Linked DNA regions of Hydrogenophilus thermoluteolus. The protein of the gene in region 2 interacts with the protein of the main gene of each other region in a pairwise test. Links are inferred from orthologs where the notes say so. Each region holds a gene or a part of one and is shown on either strand. Other genes may lie near its edges.

Region 1 (4,596 bases), 890 kb from region 2 along the record:
GCAGCAGGCAGTCGCTCAGTATCATGCGTTGGGGTGTCTGGTTGCGCTCGACGATTTCGGCGCGGGCGACTCGAATCTCGAACGTTTGTTCGTGCTCGAACCCGATATCGTTAAGATCGACCGTTCCCTCTTCGTCCGGGCAGGGGAGCGACGGTCCCTGCAACGGAGTTTGCGCCATCTCGTCGGTTTCATCCATGCAGCAGGGGCGTTGGCGCTGGCCGAGGGGGTGGAGCACTCCGACGAAGCGCAACGTGCGCTCGATGCGGGCGTCGATTTGGTGCAAGGGTATCGCTATGGGGTTCCGGCGCCGTGGGAACATTGGCTGTGCGAAGGCGCTGCGCGCGAACAGGAGTGGCTGCTCAGCGACCGGGACCGCCTGCCCGATCCGGTCGTGCCCCCCTCCCTTTTCGATTGGTTTGCCGAGATTGTGACGCGGTGGGCGAGGGGCGAACCGCTGGGGGCTTGGGTGTGTCACTCGGCGCCAGAGCCGCTCTTGCGCCTTTATTGCCTCAATCGGCACGGGATGCAGCTTGGAGCGACGATCCATTGCCGCTGGCGGCGACCGCTGGATCCTGTGCGCTACGCTCCGCTTGAAGCGGGTGAAGGGGCGTCGTGGGCGCATCGCAGCTATTTTCGCAGCGCGATCGCGCGACCGGGTCAAATCGTTGCTTCCGAACCCTATCTGGCGTTGCCCGACCGGGATTGGGAGGTGACACTGGCCTGTGCCCGCCGTGATGGCAGCGCCGTGTTGTGTGCCGACGTCGCGGTTGATGAGTCCTAACGCGTGTGTTGGTGCAGTGTGTGCATTTTTTTGGCGCACGGATTCTCGTCATGCACCGTTTTGGTGCAATGGTGCATCGCAATAAAACGGTGCGCTTCAATGGCGCGCACTCTGTGGCGAAATTCGTTGATTTCTCATCATTTTTTTCTTTGGCACGCCACTTGCTCACCTAAGGTTGCGATTGGTGCAACTGAGGAGAAAACCATGAAAGCGAAGGCTTTGGTTCTGGGATGCGGTGCCGTCGCGGTGGCCGCAGCGCTGTTTTCCCATGGTGCGGCGGCGCAAAGCGCGGTCACCGGCAATGTGGCGTTGGTGAGCGATTACGTCTACCGTGGCTTTTCGCAGACCAACGAGAAAGTGGCGTTGCAAGCCGGCGTCGATTGGACGGGTGCCGACGGTTGGTACGTTGGTCTTTGGGGATCGAACGTTTCCTGGCTCTCTGATGCGGCGCCGGGCAGTTCCAACAGCGTCGAGCTCGATCTCTACGGCGGCAAGCGCTGGTCGATGGGGGACCTTGCTTTCGACGTCGGCCTGCTCCAGTACTACTACCCGGGAAGTTACTCGGTGGCGTGGAAAGCAGCCTCTGGGCTCAAGACGCCTCATACCACCGAGGTCTATGGGGCAATGGGATACGGCCCGGCGACCTTCAAAATCTCTTATGCGCTCACCGATCTCTTCGGCGCGCCCAATTCCGACGGCAGTCAATATTACGACCTCACCGTGGCGCCTGAGGTAATGCCTGGCGTGAAATTGTTGGCCCACGTCGGACGGCAGGTGGTTCGCGGCACCGGCAACGCCGACTACACCGACTGGAAGGTAGGGGTGAGTGCCAGCTACGGCGGATTCGATTGGGGGCTTTATTACGTCGACACCAACGTCAGCGGTTCGAAACTTGCCGATTCGCGCGTGGTGTTCAGTGTTGGCAAAACTTTTTGAGAGGAGCGGATCATGAAAATGGTCAGCGCGATCATCAAGCCGTTCAAGCTCGACGAAGTGCGTGAAGCGTTGAACGAGGCGGGCATTACCGGACTGACGGTCACCGAAGTGAAGGGGTTCGGTCGGCAAAAAGGGCATACCGAGCTCTACCGCGGCGCCGAGTACGTGGTCGATTTCTTGCCCAAGGTCCGGGTGGATGTCGCAGTTATGGACGAGCAGCTCGATCAGGTGGTCGATGCGATCGTCCAGGCGGCGCGAACGGGAAAGGTGGGCGACGGCAAGATTTTCGTCATGCCGCTCGAGCAGGTCGTTCGGATTCGTACGGGCGAGACCGACGCCTCAGCATTGTGAGGAATGGATAGGAGCGAAACGATGGAAATGGTGAACAAAGGGGATGTGGCGTGGATGCTCACGTCGACGCTTCTGGTGTTGATGATGGTGATGCCTGGGCTCGCACTCTTTTATGGCGGGATGGTGCGGGCGAAAAATGTCCTTTCGGTGCTGATGCAGGTGATGACCACCTTTGCCCTTGCAGTGGTGCTGTGGGCCATTTATGGCTATTCGCTCGCTTTCACCGAAGGTAACCCGTATTTTGGGTCGTTCGCGAAACTCTTTTTGAGCGGCGTTACGCTCGAAAGCCTAGCGGATACCTTCAGCGAGGGGGTGAAGCTGCCGGAGATGGCCTTCATCGCGTTTCAAGGAACGTTCGCGGGCATTACCGCGGCGCTGATCGTCGGCGGGTTTGCGGAACGGATGCGTTTTTCCGCGGTGCTCGTCTTCACGGCGATCTGGCTTACTTTTGCCTATCTGCCGATCGCCCACATGGTGTGGGGACCAGGTGGTTGGTTGCTGGGCGACGGTGCGCTCGATTTCGCGGGGGGTACGGTCGTGCATATCAACGCGGGGATCGCCGGTTTGGTCGGCGCGTATCTCGTGGGTAAGCGCATTGGGTATGGCCGTGAGGCGCTGACGCCCCACTCTTTGCCCCTGACGATGGTCGGCGCTTCGCTGCTTTGGGTGGGTTGGTTCGGGTTCAACGCTGGTTCGGCGCTGGAGGCGAACAGCACCGCAGCGCTCGCGTTCCTGAACACCCTGTTTGCAACCGCAGCGGCAATTCTCCTCTGGTTGGCGGGTGAGGCGCTCCTCAAGGGGAAACCCTCGATGTTGGGCGGCGCTTCGGGCGCGGTGGCTGGGTTGGTGGCGATCACACCCGCGGCGGGCACCGTTGGCCCGATGGGCGCACTCGTCATCGGTGCGACAGCCGGCGTGGTGGGGCTCTGGGGCGTCAACCAGCTGAAGCGGTGGTTGGGTGTTGACGACGCGCTGGACGTCTTCGGTGTGCATGGGGTTTGTGGGATCGTCGGTGCATTACTCACAGGGGTGTTTACCGCACCGTCGCTGGGTGGTACCGGTAGCGCCGATTTTTCGATTGCGTCGCAACTCGTAATCCAGGCCAAAGGGGTAATCGTCACATTGGTTTGGTCCGGCGTGGTCTCGTTCGTTGCGTACAAAATCGCGGCGGCGCTTACGGGTGGTTTGCGCGTCGCGGAAGAAGAGGAGCGCGAAGGGCTCGATATCGTGGCGCACGGGGAAAGCGGCTACCGCTTCTGATTCCTCCTCTGCAGCGAGCAGAGTTCATTCTCGTTGCGTTTGCCCCTTGCGGGATTCCCCGCAAGGGGCTTTTTCGTGGAGCGCACGGTGGCGGACCAGTACCCGTGCCGATGGGATGAACCGGGCGGCCAAGCGTTCGACGAGGTAAACCGAGCGGTGTTGTCCCCCGGTGCACCCGATCGCGACGGTGAGATAGCTGCGCTGTTCTGCGGTGTAATGGGGAAGCCAGCGGGTGATGAAATCCGCAATATCCGCTTCCATCCGGGTGACCAAAGGCTGCGCGGCAAGAAACGCCTGAACCGGTGCATCGCACCCCGTGAGCGGGCGCAGTGTCGGATCGTAATAGGGGTTGGGGAGACAGCGGGCGTCGAAGAGCAGATCGGCGTCGAGCGGCACGCCTTGTTTGAACGCGAACGATTCGAAGGTAAGGGTGATCGGCGCGCGCGGGGCGCCGTCGGGGAGTAGCCATTCCCGCAGATATCGGCGCAACTGTTGCGCGGAGAGGTGACTGGTGTCGAGGCGTTGGGCGGCTTGCGCGATGGGTTCCAGACGATGCCGTTCGCGTGCGATCGCTTCTTCGACGGTCATCGTGCCCGTGGCGAGCGGATGGGCACGGCGGGTTTCCGAAAAGCGGGCAAGCAACACGTCGTCGCGTGCGTCGAGAAAGAGCGCGTCTGGGGCGATACCGGTGCGCTGCGTCAGTTCGGCGAGCGCTTCGGGGAGCGCGTCGAGGTTGCCGCTCCGGATGTCGACCGCGACTGCGATCCCTTCCCGCCGCTCCGCCGAAGGGGTAGCGAGCGCGTGGTGGAGGATGTGGGTCACCACCGGAACGAGGAACGGAACCGGCAAGTTGTCGAGCGCGATGAAACCGCTGTCTTCCAGCGCGCGCAGCGCCACCGTCTTGCCGGCACCGGAGACGCCGCTCACGACGACGATACGCGGTGGCCGCGGCGCCGTGGTCGCGGCTAAGCCGTTTGCTGAAACATTCACTGCGGTTCGCGCCATTTGATCGAGCAGCCGATCGATGGGGTCTGGTCACGCGGCCCTTGACCGGTCTGGGCGATCTGGACCATCGCTTCGAAGAGTTCGCGGCGCGCATCGGGTGGTGCGGGTTGCCGCCCCGAGGCGTCGAGTCGTCCGCGGTATTGCAGTTCGAGGTCTTTGTTGAAGCCGAAAAAGTCCGGGGTGCAGACCGCGCCGTAGGATTTTGCCACTTCCTGCGTTTCGTCCCAGAGATAGGGAAACGGGAAATTCTTTTCCCGGGCGAT
Region 2 (4,793 bases):
TCATATCGGTTTTGCCGATATCAAGATCAAACTGATCGGTTCGATCGTCGCGATCTCGGCGATCGAGCTCCTGAAGTCGTTCCTCAACGTCCACAACATCGAAGACCGGGTCCTTTGGTGGCAAACGGGGCTGCACTTGGTTTTCGTCTTTTCCGCGCTCTTGTATGCGATCATGGATCGGATCCAGCGCGGCGGGGCGAGCGGTCACTGACAGCTCGTCATAGCGTCCGAACGCGTACTGTCGAAGAAGCGCATTGTGTGCGAGAATAACGGACATGAGACGTGAGGAGCGCACCATGAGCGCAGTGCTTGACCTCTATGATCGCTTACGTCACGCGCCAGACGAAGAGACGCGGGCCCGGGTCATCGCTGAAGCGTTTGATCTCCTGGAGTCGCGTTATCCCCATCTCGACTATCTGGTTACCGTTCGCCACCTCTCCGAAACCGAACTGAAGCTTACCAAGGAGATCGAGGCGGTTCGGGGTGAGGTGAAGGCGACCGAACTCAAGCTCACCAAGGAGATCGAGGCGGTTCGGGGTGAGGTGAAGGCGACCGAACTCAAGCTCACCAAGGAGATCGAGCAGGTACGCGCGGATCTCACCAAAGAGATCGAGCAATTACGCGCGGAATTCACTAAGGAGATTGAGCAGGTTCGGGGCGAGGTCAAAGCGACCGAACTCAAGCTCGTCAAAGAGATCGAGCAGGTACGCGCGGATCTCACCAAAGAGATCGAGGCGGTTCGGGCCCAGGTGGCGATTACCGCTGCCGAGACCCGCTCGTCGATTCTGAAGTGGAGTTTTCTCTTCTGGCTGAGTCAATTTGGCGCGGTGATGCTGCTTCTGTGGCGGCTCTGGCCGCACGGTTAGCGGTAGCGCGGGTTTTCCCGATAAACGGTTTGGGGCTACTTACGCACCCAACCGCTCCAATACCCGAGTCAGCGCTTGGATGATCGCGTTTTGCCGTTCGGGACGGTCGAGTCCTGGGCCGCTGACGACGAACGCGTCTTCGATGCGTTCGCCGGCCGTGTGGATGCGGGCAAGCTCGATCGAAACGTCCCAATGCGCAAGCGCGGTGACGATCGCAAGTAGAGTCCCCGGTCGATCGAGCGCGATCACGGTAAGGACGAACCGCTTGCCGCTTTCATCAGGGGTAATCGTCACTTGCGGCGGAAAACCGAAGTGGCGGACAAGCCGGGGGAGCCGGCGTTGGCAGCGCGGCGGTTCGGGGAGCGTGGGGGTGGGTTGGTCCAGCGCGGCGCTCAGTTCATATTCCAAGAGGTTGAGCGTCTCACGGGTAGGGCGGTCGGGCGGGAAGTCGAGGACGAAGGTATCGAGCGCCCAGCCGTCGGGCGTGGTGTAGATCCGCGCCTCCCAGACGTCGGCATCCAAGCAGTAGAAGACCTCCAATAACCGCGCCAACAAGAACGGGGCATCCGGGGCGAAAACCATCACCTGGACCCCGCTGCCGTCAGGTAGGAGGCGGGCGCGAACCACCGGTTTGCCGGTTTGATGACGCCAGTAGAGGACCCGTGTGTGCCACGCGATGGTCTCGGCGTGGTGGCGAAGGAAATAGTCTTGGCCTACCCGGCGCCAGAACGCGGTCTCCTCGCCTGGGCGAATGCCGTGAAAGCGCAGGATCGCGCGGGCGCGTTCTTGCCGTTCGTGGAGCGGTTCGCCGCGCCGAAGCGCCTCAACCGCGTTCGCCGGGTGCTGCTGGAGCCATTGCCGGGTGGCGTGGAAGAGATCGGCAAGTAGGCGCGCTTTCCAAGGAGTCCACACTTTGGCGCTGGTGCCGCGAATGTCGGCGTGGGTGAGGAGATAGAGCGCGATCAGTCGCCGTTCGTCGCCCACCAGCGTCGCGAAACGCGCGATGGTTTCCGGATCGGTGATGTCCTCTTTCTGCGCGATTCGGCTCATCGTCAGGTGTTCTTGCACCAGCCAGGCAACGAGGTCGACCGCTTCGGGGTCGATCGGGTGAATGCTGAGAAACGCGCGCGCCTCTTCCGCACCGATCGTGCTGTGGTCGCCCCCGCGCCCTTTGCCGATGTCGTGAAAGATCGCGGCCAGATAGAGCAGCCAGGGTTCCCCGAATTCGCTCATCAGCGCAGTCATTTCGGGGTATTCGTGTGCGTGTTCCTCCATCGTGAAACGGCGCAGGTTTCGGATCACCATCAGGGTGTGGAGGTCCACCGTGTACTCGTGGTAGAGGTCGTACTGCATCTGGCAGACGATGCGCCGCCACGCGGGTAGGTAGCGCGAAAGGATTCCAAACTGGTTCATCCGCCGCGTCTCATGGACGATGCCGCGGGGCTGTTTGAGAATCTCGAGAAAAAGGTGTTGGTGGCTGGGGTCACGGTGGTATTCGGAGGTGATGCGGTCACGCTCGGCCCAAAGCCGCCGTGCGGCGCGCGCGGTGAGCCCAGTGAGTTCGGGGTGTTGGGCCATGCGCAGGAAGAGCGTGAGGAACGCTTCGGGATGGTCGGCAAAGACCGCGTCGTGGGCCAGATCGAGTCGGTTGCCGCGACGCACGAAGTATTCATCGATCGGCTCGGCCGATTCCGTTTCGGTGGGGAAAAGGCGTTCGGAAAACGCGGCCATGAGCACGGTGTTGAGCTGCAGCACGATCTTCGCGTTCAGGTAGTACTGCCGCATGAAGCGTTCGGCTGGACGCTGCTCGCCGTGCGCGCGAATGCCGAATTGGGTTGCCAATGCGTTTTGGTAGTCGAAGAGCAGCCGGTCTTCCCGCCGTTTCGCCAGGAGGTGGAGCGCGATACGCACCCGCGCCAGAAAGCGTTGACGTCGGTCGAGCTCCCGGGCCTCTTCTGGCAGCAACAGCCCCGCTTTCGCGAGCGCCGCCCAACGTCCGCGGTACCCCAATGCTTGGGCGATCCACAGGAGCAGATCCAAATCGCGCTGCCCACCTGGGTGCTCCTTCACGTTGGGTTCCAGGGTATAAGGGGAAAGCCAACGACTGTGGCGGCGCTCCTGTTCGGCTGCTTTGGCGCGGTAAAAAGCGGCCGGATCGAGCGCACGCCCCAACGCCGCAAGGAAATCACTGGCCAACGAGACGGCACCCGCAACCCGTCGTCCTTCGAGCAGGTTCGTCTGGACGGTGATGTCTTCACCCGCGAGGGTGAGCGCTTCCATTGGGGTGCGCACACTCATGCCGACTTCCAGCCCGACGTCCCACAGCGCGGCGACGAACGCTTGCGCGCGCGCTTCGTCCGCCCCTTGCAACGGCGCGGGGACCAAAAGCATCAGGTCGATGTCGCTCATCGGGTAGAGCGCGCGCCGCCCGTAACCCCCTACCGCCAAGATGCTGGCGCCACGGGGAAGCGGAACAGCCCGGGTGAGCGCAACGAGTGTGGTATCCACCAACCGGGCGTGGCGATGGAGGTATTGCAAAGGGGTTAGGGTTCCATCCGCGAATTGTGCCGCGAGCTGCGCACGGCCCTCGGCCAGGCGGGTGGCGATCGCGGACAAGTGGGGAGAGACCGACGGGGACATCGCGAACAAGTCCGAAGCTAGCCGATGAATCCGTCACCGAAACGGTCGCGGACGATTTCGGGTGGTTTCGGACAGCCTACCGAGGTGGTGAGTACCTCGACGCCGGTTTCCGTGACGAGGACCGTATGTTCCCATTGGGCAGAGAGGCTGCGGTCTTTGGTGACCACCGTCCAACCGTCGGCGAGCACCGACGTGGGCGCTTTGCCCGCGTTGATCATCGGTTCGATGGTAAACGTCATTCCCGGGACGAGTTCGATGCCCGTTCCCGGTTTGCCGTAATGGAGTACCTGTGGTTCTTCGTGAAAGCGCCGACCGATCCCATGGCCACAATATTCCCGCACCACCGAGTAGCCGTGGTGGTGGGCGTGGCGTTCGATCGCCGCGCCGATGTCACCGAGCCGTGCGCCAGGGCGGACCGCCGCAATCCCCAACCACAGGCATTCGTAGGTTACCTGGACGAGCCGCCGCGCCAAAATCGACGGTTTGTTGCCGACGACGAACATCCGGCTGGTGTCGCCGTACCAACCGTCTTTCTGTACGGTGATGTCGAGGTTGACGATATCCCCCTCTTTGAGCGGTTTTTCGTTGGGAATCCCGTGGCAGACGACGTGATTGACCGAGGTGCAGATCGCATTGGGGAAGGGGTTCGGACTTCCCGGTGGGTAGTTGAGCGGCGCTGCGACCGCTTGTTGCACCTCTTCGATGTAGCGGTGGCACAGGCGGTCGAGTTCCGCGGTGGTCACGCCGGGTTGGACGAACGGCGTGATGTAGTCGAGCACCTCGGAGGCAAGGCGACACGCGACGCGCATCGCTTCGATCTCTTCAGGGGTTTTGATGTCGATGGCCATGGGGTTCGCGCTCCGTTGGGGGAGAGGGTCTCGGTTACTCCGTTTCCGTGACGGAAGGTTTCGTGCCGCTCACGCCTTGCTTCAACGCGGCTTCGATGAACGGGTCGAGGTCGCCGTCGAGTACCGCTTGGGTGTTGCCGATCTCGACTCCGGTGCGCAGATCCTTGATGCGGGATTGGTCGAGCACATAGGAGCGGATCTGATGACCCCAGCCGATATCGCTCTTCGACTCTTCCAGCGCTTGCTGTTGTTCGCGCCGTTTGCGCAACTCCAGTTCATAGAGGCGCGATTTGAGCATCGCCATCGCCGCGGCTTTGTTTTTGTGTTGCGAGCGGTCGTTCTGGCACTGGACGACGATACCGGTTGGGATGTGGGTGATGCGTACCGCCGAATCGGTCCGGTTCACGTGCTGTCCCCCGGCACCCGACGCGCGGTAGGT
Region 3 (4,551 bases), 800 kb from region 2 along the record:
TTTGCGGTACGTGGGGCGTGCCCACGATGCACCTCAACTACATCGACCAAGTGATCGGCAAACGCCCCGGCGCCACTTGTTACGCCGCGATGAACGCCATTTTGTTGCCGAACCGCCAGCTCTTTTTGGTGGATACCCATATCAACAACGACCCCACCGCGGAACAGATCGCCGCGATCACCCGCATGGCCGCGCGCAAGATGATGCGTTTCGGCATCACACCCAAAGCGGCGCTCCTCTCCCACTCCAACTTTGGTTCTTCAGACGCGGCAAGCGCCGTGAAAATGCGCGAAGCCCTCAAAATCTTGCGCGAGATCGCGCCGTGGCTGGAAGCGGACGGGGAAATGCACGGCGACCTGGCACTCGACCCCACGATGCGCGCGGAACTCATGCCGCGCTCCACACTCACCGGCGAAGCCAACCTTTTGGTGCTGCCCAACATCGATGCCGCGAATATCGCGTACAATCTCCTCAAGACCGCTGCTGGGAACGGCATCGCAATCGGACCGATGTTGCTCGGGGTGCTTAAGCCGGTCCATATCCTTACTGCCACCTCGACGGTGCGGCGCATCGTCAATATGACGGCGCTCACCGTTGCCGAAGCGAACGTCGGGCCGCGTGCCGTCGAACCCACTCCGCCGATGAGCGAAATCCCCTTCACCACAACCGAATAGGAGTACGCCATGTCTGCACAACACCGCCGTTTGATCATCCTTGGATCGGGACCCGCTGGATACACCGCAGCGATCTATGCCGCGCGCGCCAATCTCGAACCGATGTTGATCACCGGTCTCGAACAGGGCGGACAACTGATGACCACCACGGACGTCGAAAACTGGCCCGCAGACCCAGACGGGGTGCAAGGGCCGGAACTGATGGCCCGTTTCGAAGCGCACGCTCGGCGCTTCGGTACCGAAATCGTCTTCGACCACATCCACACCGCCGTGCTCACCGAACGCCCGTTCCGGCTCGTTGGTGACGCCGGTGCATACACCTGTGACGCGCTGATCATCGCCACCGGTGCCTCGGCGAAATACCTGGGGCTGCCTTCGGAAGAAGCGTTCAAAGGCCGCGGGGTCTCCGCGTGCGCCACCTGTGACGGCTTCTTCTACAAAGGGCAAGACGTCTGCGTGATCGGCGGCGGCAACACCGCAGTGGAAGAAGCGCTCTACCTCGCCAATATTGCGAACAAAGTCTATTTGATCCACCGACGCGACCAGTTCCGAGCGGAAAAGATCCTCGTCGACCGCTTGATGAAACGGGTCGACGAAGGAAAAGTGGAATTGGTGCTCAACCATGTCGTCGACGAAATCTTGGGCGACGACACCGGAGTCACAGGAATCCGTGTCAAACACCGCGACAGCGGCGCTACGCAGGAACTCGCCGTCCACGGTGTCTTCGTGGCGATCGGCCACCAACCCAACACGCAGCTCTTCGAAGGGCAGCTCGAAATGGAAAATGGCTATATCGTCACGCGCGGCGGTCGTGACGGGAATGCCACCGCAACCAGCATCGAAGGAGTTTTTGCCGCTGGGGACGTTCAAGACCACGTCTACCGGCAAGCGATCACCAGCGCGGGGACTGGTTGCATGGCCGCGCTCGACGCCGAACGGTACCTGGACGCACTCGCCACTGGGAAATGAGCAGAGCGACCCCACCGAAGCGTGATTGGCGGGATCAACTGAAGCAGCTCGTCGAAGCGGGCACGCTGCCCCCCGCCGATCGTCGCCGCTACTGGCGCCAAAAGGCCCAAGCGGCGATCGCGCGTGCAGCGACCAAAAACACGCAAGCACAACAAGCCAAAAATTCCCCTGCGGATTCTGCAGCGACGGCCGCGCCCGATCAAACCCCATCCCCAGCGCTTTCGCCCGCTGAAGCCCGGCTGTGGCAGCGCTGGTTACGCGAAACCGGCGTCGCGCCGTTGCCGCCGCAAGATCGCGTCACGCTCGAGCGCCCGCTTCCGCCGCCGACCCCGCGGCAACGCGAACGCGACGAAGCGCAGATCAAAACCGAGCTCTTGTCGCCGTTGACGCTCGACGACTGGCTCGATCACGACAGCGAAACCTTCTTCCTCCGGCCAGGGGTTCCCCGGCGCATGATTACGGAGATGCGGCGGGGCCGTTGGACCATTCGGCGTCAGCTCGACCTCCATGGCCTCACCCGCGAAGAGGCGCGCACTGCAATGAGCGCATTCCTTGCCGAGGCGTTACGCGCTGGGGAGCGCTGCGTGCGGATCATTCACGGAAAAGGGTACGGCTCACCCGGTGGCGTGAGCGTTTTGAAGCACCTCTCGCGGCAATGGCTCACCCGGCGCGAAGAGATCCTAGCTTTTTGCGAAGCGGCTCCCCGACAAGGGGGAAGTGGCGCGTTGCTGGTGCTCCTGCGTGCCCCCAGCGCCAACCGGTAAGCTTACTTCGTGACGGGTAAACCCACTTCGCGCCCACTGCCACCGAGTAGCACCGCACCACCTCGCGCGATCAAATCGCCGATTCGTTGAGTTCGCCGGTGCGAATCCGAATCACTTGCTCCACCGGGGAAACAAAGACCTTGCCATCGCCGATTTTGCCAGTCCGCGCGGCTTTGACGATCGCGTCGACCACCGCCTCCACCATCTCATCGGGCACCACCACCTCGACTTTCACCTTCGGCAAGAAATCGACCACATATTCGGCACCCCGATAAAGCTCGGTGTGCCCCTTTTGCCGCCCGAATCCCTTGACTTCGGTCACCGTCAAACCGTTCACCCCCACCTCGGAGAGCGCCTCGCGCACCTCGTCGAGCTTGAACGGCTTGATCACCGCCTCTACCTTCTTCATCGCTTGCTCCTTATCACGGTTGGGCCGCTCGGGGCCGAAAATGGGACGTAACCGGGTGCCGCCAGTCGCGACCGAACGCACACCGAGTCACCCGCGGCCCCAAAGGTGCCTGCTGCCGTTTGTATTCGCTGGTAAACAGCAACTGCAACACGGAATCGACCACCTCTGGCGCAAAACCCGCAGCAACGATCTCCGCTACCGACTGCCGCTCCTCGATGAAACGTGTCAATATGGCGTCCAGTACCGCGTAAGGCGGCAAGCGCTCCTCGTCCACCTGGTTCGGACGCAGTTCGGCGGATGGTGGGCGCTCGATGATCCGCGACGGGATCACCTCCTGTTCCCGGTTGATCCAGCGCGCCAGACGATAGACCCACGTTTTGTAGACATCTTTGAGTACCGCAAAGCCCCCAGCCATATCGCCGTAGAGCGTGCAGTAACCCGTTGCGATTTCGCTCTTGTTTCCGGTGGTGAGCACCAATGAACCGGTTTTGTTGGAAATGGCCATCAACAACAACCCGCGAATCCGTGCCTGGACGTTCTCTTCAGTGGTATCCGCAGGCAAACCGGCAAAGAGCGGCGCAAGCGACGCACCAAACGTTGCCATCGCGGGTTCGATGGGAATCACCTCATGCCGAACCCCCAAATTCTGAGCGAGTTGCGCCGCATCCTCCAAGCTCATTGCCGCCGTATAGGGCGACGGCATCATCACCGTCCGCACCCGTTCTGCGCCCAACGCGCCCACCGCCAAACAAGCAACCAGCGCAGAATCGATCCCGCCAGAAAGACCGATGACCGCGCCACGGAAGCGATTTTTGCTCACATAGTCGCGCACGGCACTGGTCAGCGCACGATAGAGCACATCCTCGTCATCAAGCTGGGGTGCCGAATCGGGAACCGTTTGCCAACCGCCAGACGCCCAGGTCAAGAGCGCCGTTACCGTCTCGAATTGCGGGGCGCGCCAGACAACAGAACCGTCGGCAGCAACTGCGAACGACGCGCCGTCGAACACCAGTTCGTCCTGCCCCCCTACACTATTGACGTAGAGGACCCCTGCACCACACGATTCGGCGCGTGCGCGCGCCACTGCCTCCCGCTCTTTCTCTTTGCCCAGGTGGAACGGAGAGGCGTTCAACGCCACCACCAGATCGACACCCAACGGCTGTGCCACCGCGAGTGGCTCGGGATGCCAGAGATCTTCGCAGATCGCGACGGCAACCCGAACCCCTTGGCAGGTGACGACAAGCGGCGCGTCCCCCGGGACGAAATAACGGTGTTCGTCGAACACCGACGAATTGGGCAAGCGGTGTTTCGCGTACCATCCCAGCAACGCACCGTCATGGATCCACGCCGCTGCGTTTTCGCACCCCTTTTCGCGCCAGCGCGGCAAACCGACCAGCACATCGAGGGAACGCGGTAGCCGCGCGCAGAGCGTCGCGAAAGCCCGTTCGCATGCCCGCGCGAAATCGGGCAGCAGCAGATGGTCTTCCGGCGGGTAACCGCTCAGCGCCAACTCCGGCGTCACCAGCAGGTGTGCGCCCTGTTGCGCGGCCTCCTCAGCCGCGGCGACGATCCGGTCGACGTTCGCATCGAAATCGCCGACGACCGGATCGCATTGGGCGACGGCAATCCGCAAGGGACCGCTCATGCGCCTTACTTCGCCGCGTTTTTCACGCCGTTCAAGATCTCGGCTTTCGCCTCATCGACGCCACCCCAGCCCGTGACCTTCACCCACTTG

What was found.
Region 1: the proteins of HPTL_RS07180 (region 2) and glnK interact in binary tests that used the Escherichia coli proteins (3 or more experiments, as listed by UniProt). The link is inferred for Hydrogenophilus thermoluteolus from one-to-one orthologs.
Region 3: the proteins of HPTL_RS07180 (region 2) and HPTL_RS03310 interact in binary tests that used the Escherichia coli proteins (3 or more experiments, as listed by UniProt). The link is inferred for Hydrogenophilus thermoluteolus from one-to-one orthologs.

Annotation. Positions count from the first base shown.
Region 1 is NZ_AP018558.1:585,193-589,788, forward strand. Bases 487-3,398 are described here. They hold glnK (P-II family nitrogen regulator), read left to right. Parts: upstream 487-1,729; coding sequence 1,730-2,068; downstream 2,069-3,398. Other genes in these bases: HPTL_RS02855 (sensor domain-containing phosphodiesterase), read left to right, coding at 487-781; HPTL_RS02860 (TorF family putative porin), read left to right, coding at 986-1,717; HPTL_RS02870 (ammonium transporter), read left to right, coding at 2,099-3,328; rapZ (RNase adapter RapZ), read right to left, coding at 3,353-3,398. In the rest of the region: more of HPTL_RS02855, read left to right, coding at 1-486; more of rapZ, read right to left, coding at 3,399-4,318; HPTL_RS02880 (thioredoxin family protein), read right to left, coding at 4,315-4,596. UniProt on the Escherichia coli protein: Involved in the regulation of nitrogen metabolism. Regulates the activity of its targets by protein-protein interaction in response to the nitrogen status of the cell.
Region 2 is NZ_AP018558.1:1,474,317-1,479,109, reverse strand. What follows is about bases 706-3,814. They hold HPTL_RS07180 ([protein-PII] uridylyltransferase), read right to left. Parts: upstream 3,507-3,814; coding sequence 906-3,506; downstream 706-905. Other genes in these bases: map (type I methionyl aminopeptidase), read right to left, coding at 3,524-3,814; HPTL_RS07185 (DUF1640 domain-containing protein), read left to right, coding at 706-866. Also shown: HPTL_RS07190 (TIGR00645 family protein), read left to right, coding at 1-211; more of HPTL_RS07185, read left to right, coding at 297-705; more of map, read right to left, coding at 3,815-4,354.
Region 3 is NZ_AP018558.1:676,222-680,772, reverse strand. The notes cover bases 1,148-4,014. They hold HPTL_RS03310 (P-II family nitrogen regulator), read right to left. Parts: upstream 2,817-4,014; coding sequence 2,478-2,816; downstream 1,148-2,477. Other genes in these bases: HPTL_RS03305 (NAD+ synthase), read right to left, coding at 2,830-4,014; HPTL_RS03315 (Smr/MutS family protein), read left to right, coding at 1,640-2,407; trxB (thioredoxin-disulfide reductase), read left to right, coding at 1,148-1,643. In the rest of the region: HPTL_RS03325 (NADP-dependent malic enzyme), read left to right, coding at 1-674; more of trxB, read left to right, coding at 684-1,147; more of HPTL_RS03305, read right to left, coding at 4,015-4,461; ppa (inorganic diphosphatase), read right to left, coding at 4,467-4,551. UniProt on the Escherichia coli protein: P-II indirectly controls the transcription of the glutamine synthetase gene (glnA). P-II prevents NR-II-catalyzed conversion of NR-I to NR-I-phosphate, the transcriptional activator of GlnA. When P-II is uridylylated to P-II-UMP, these events are reversed.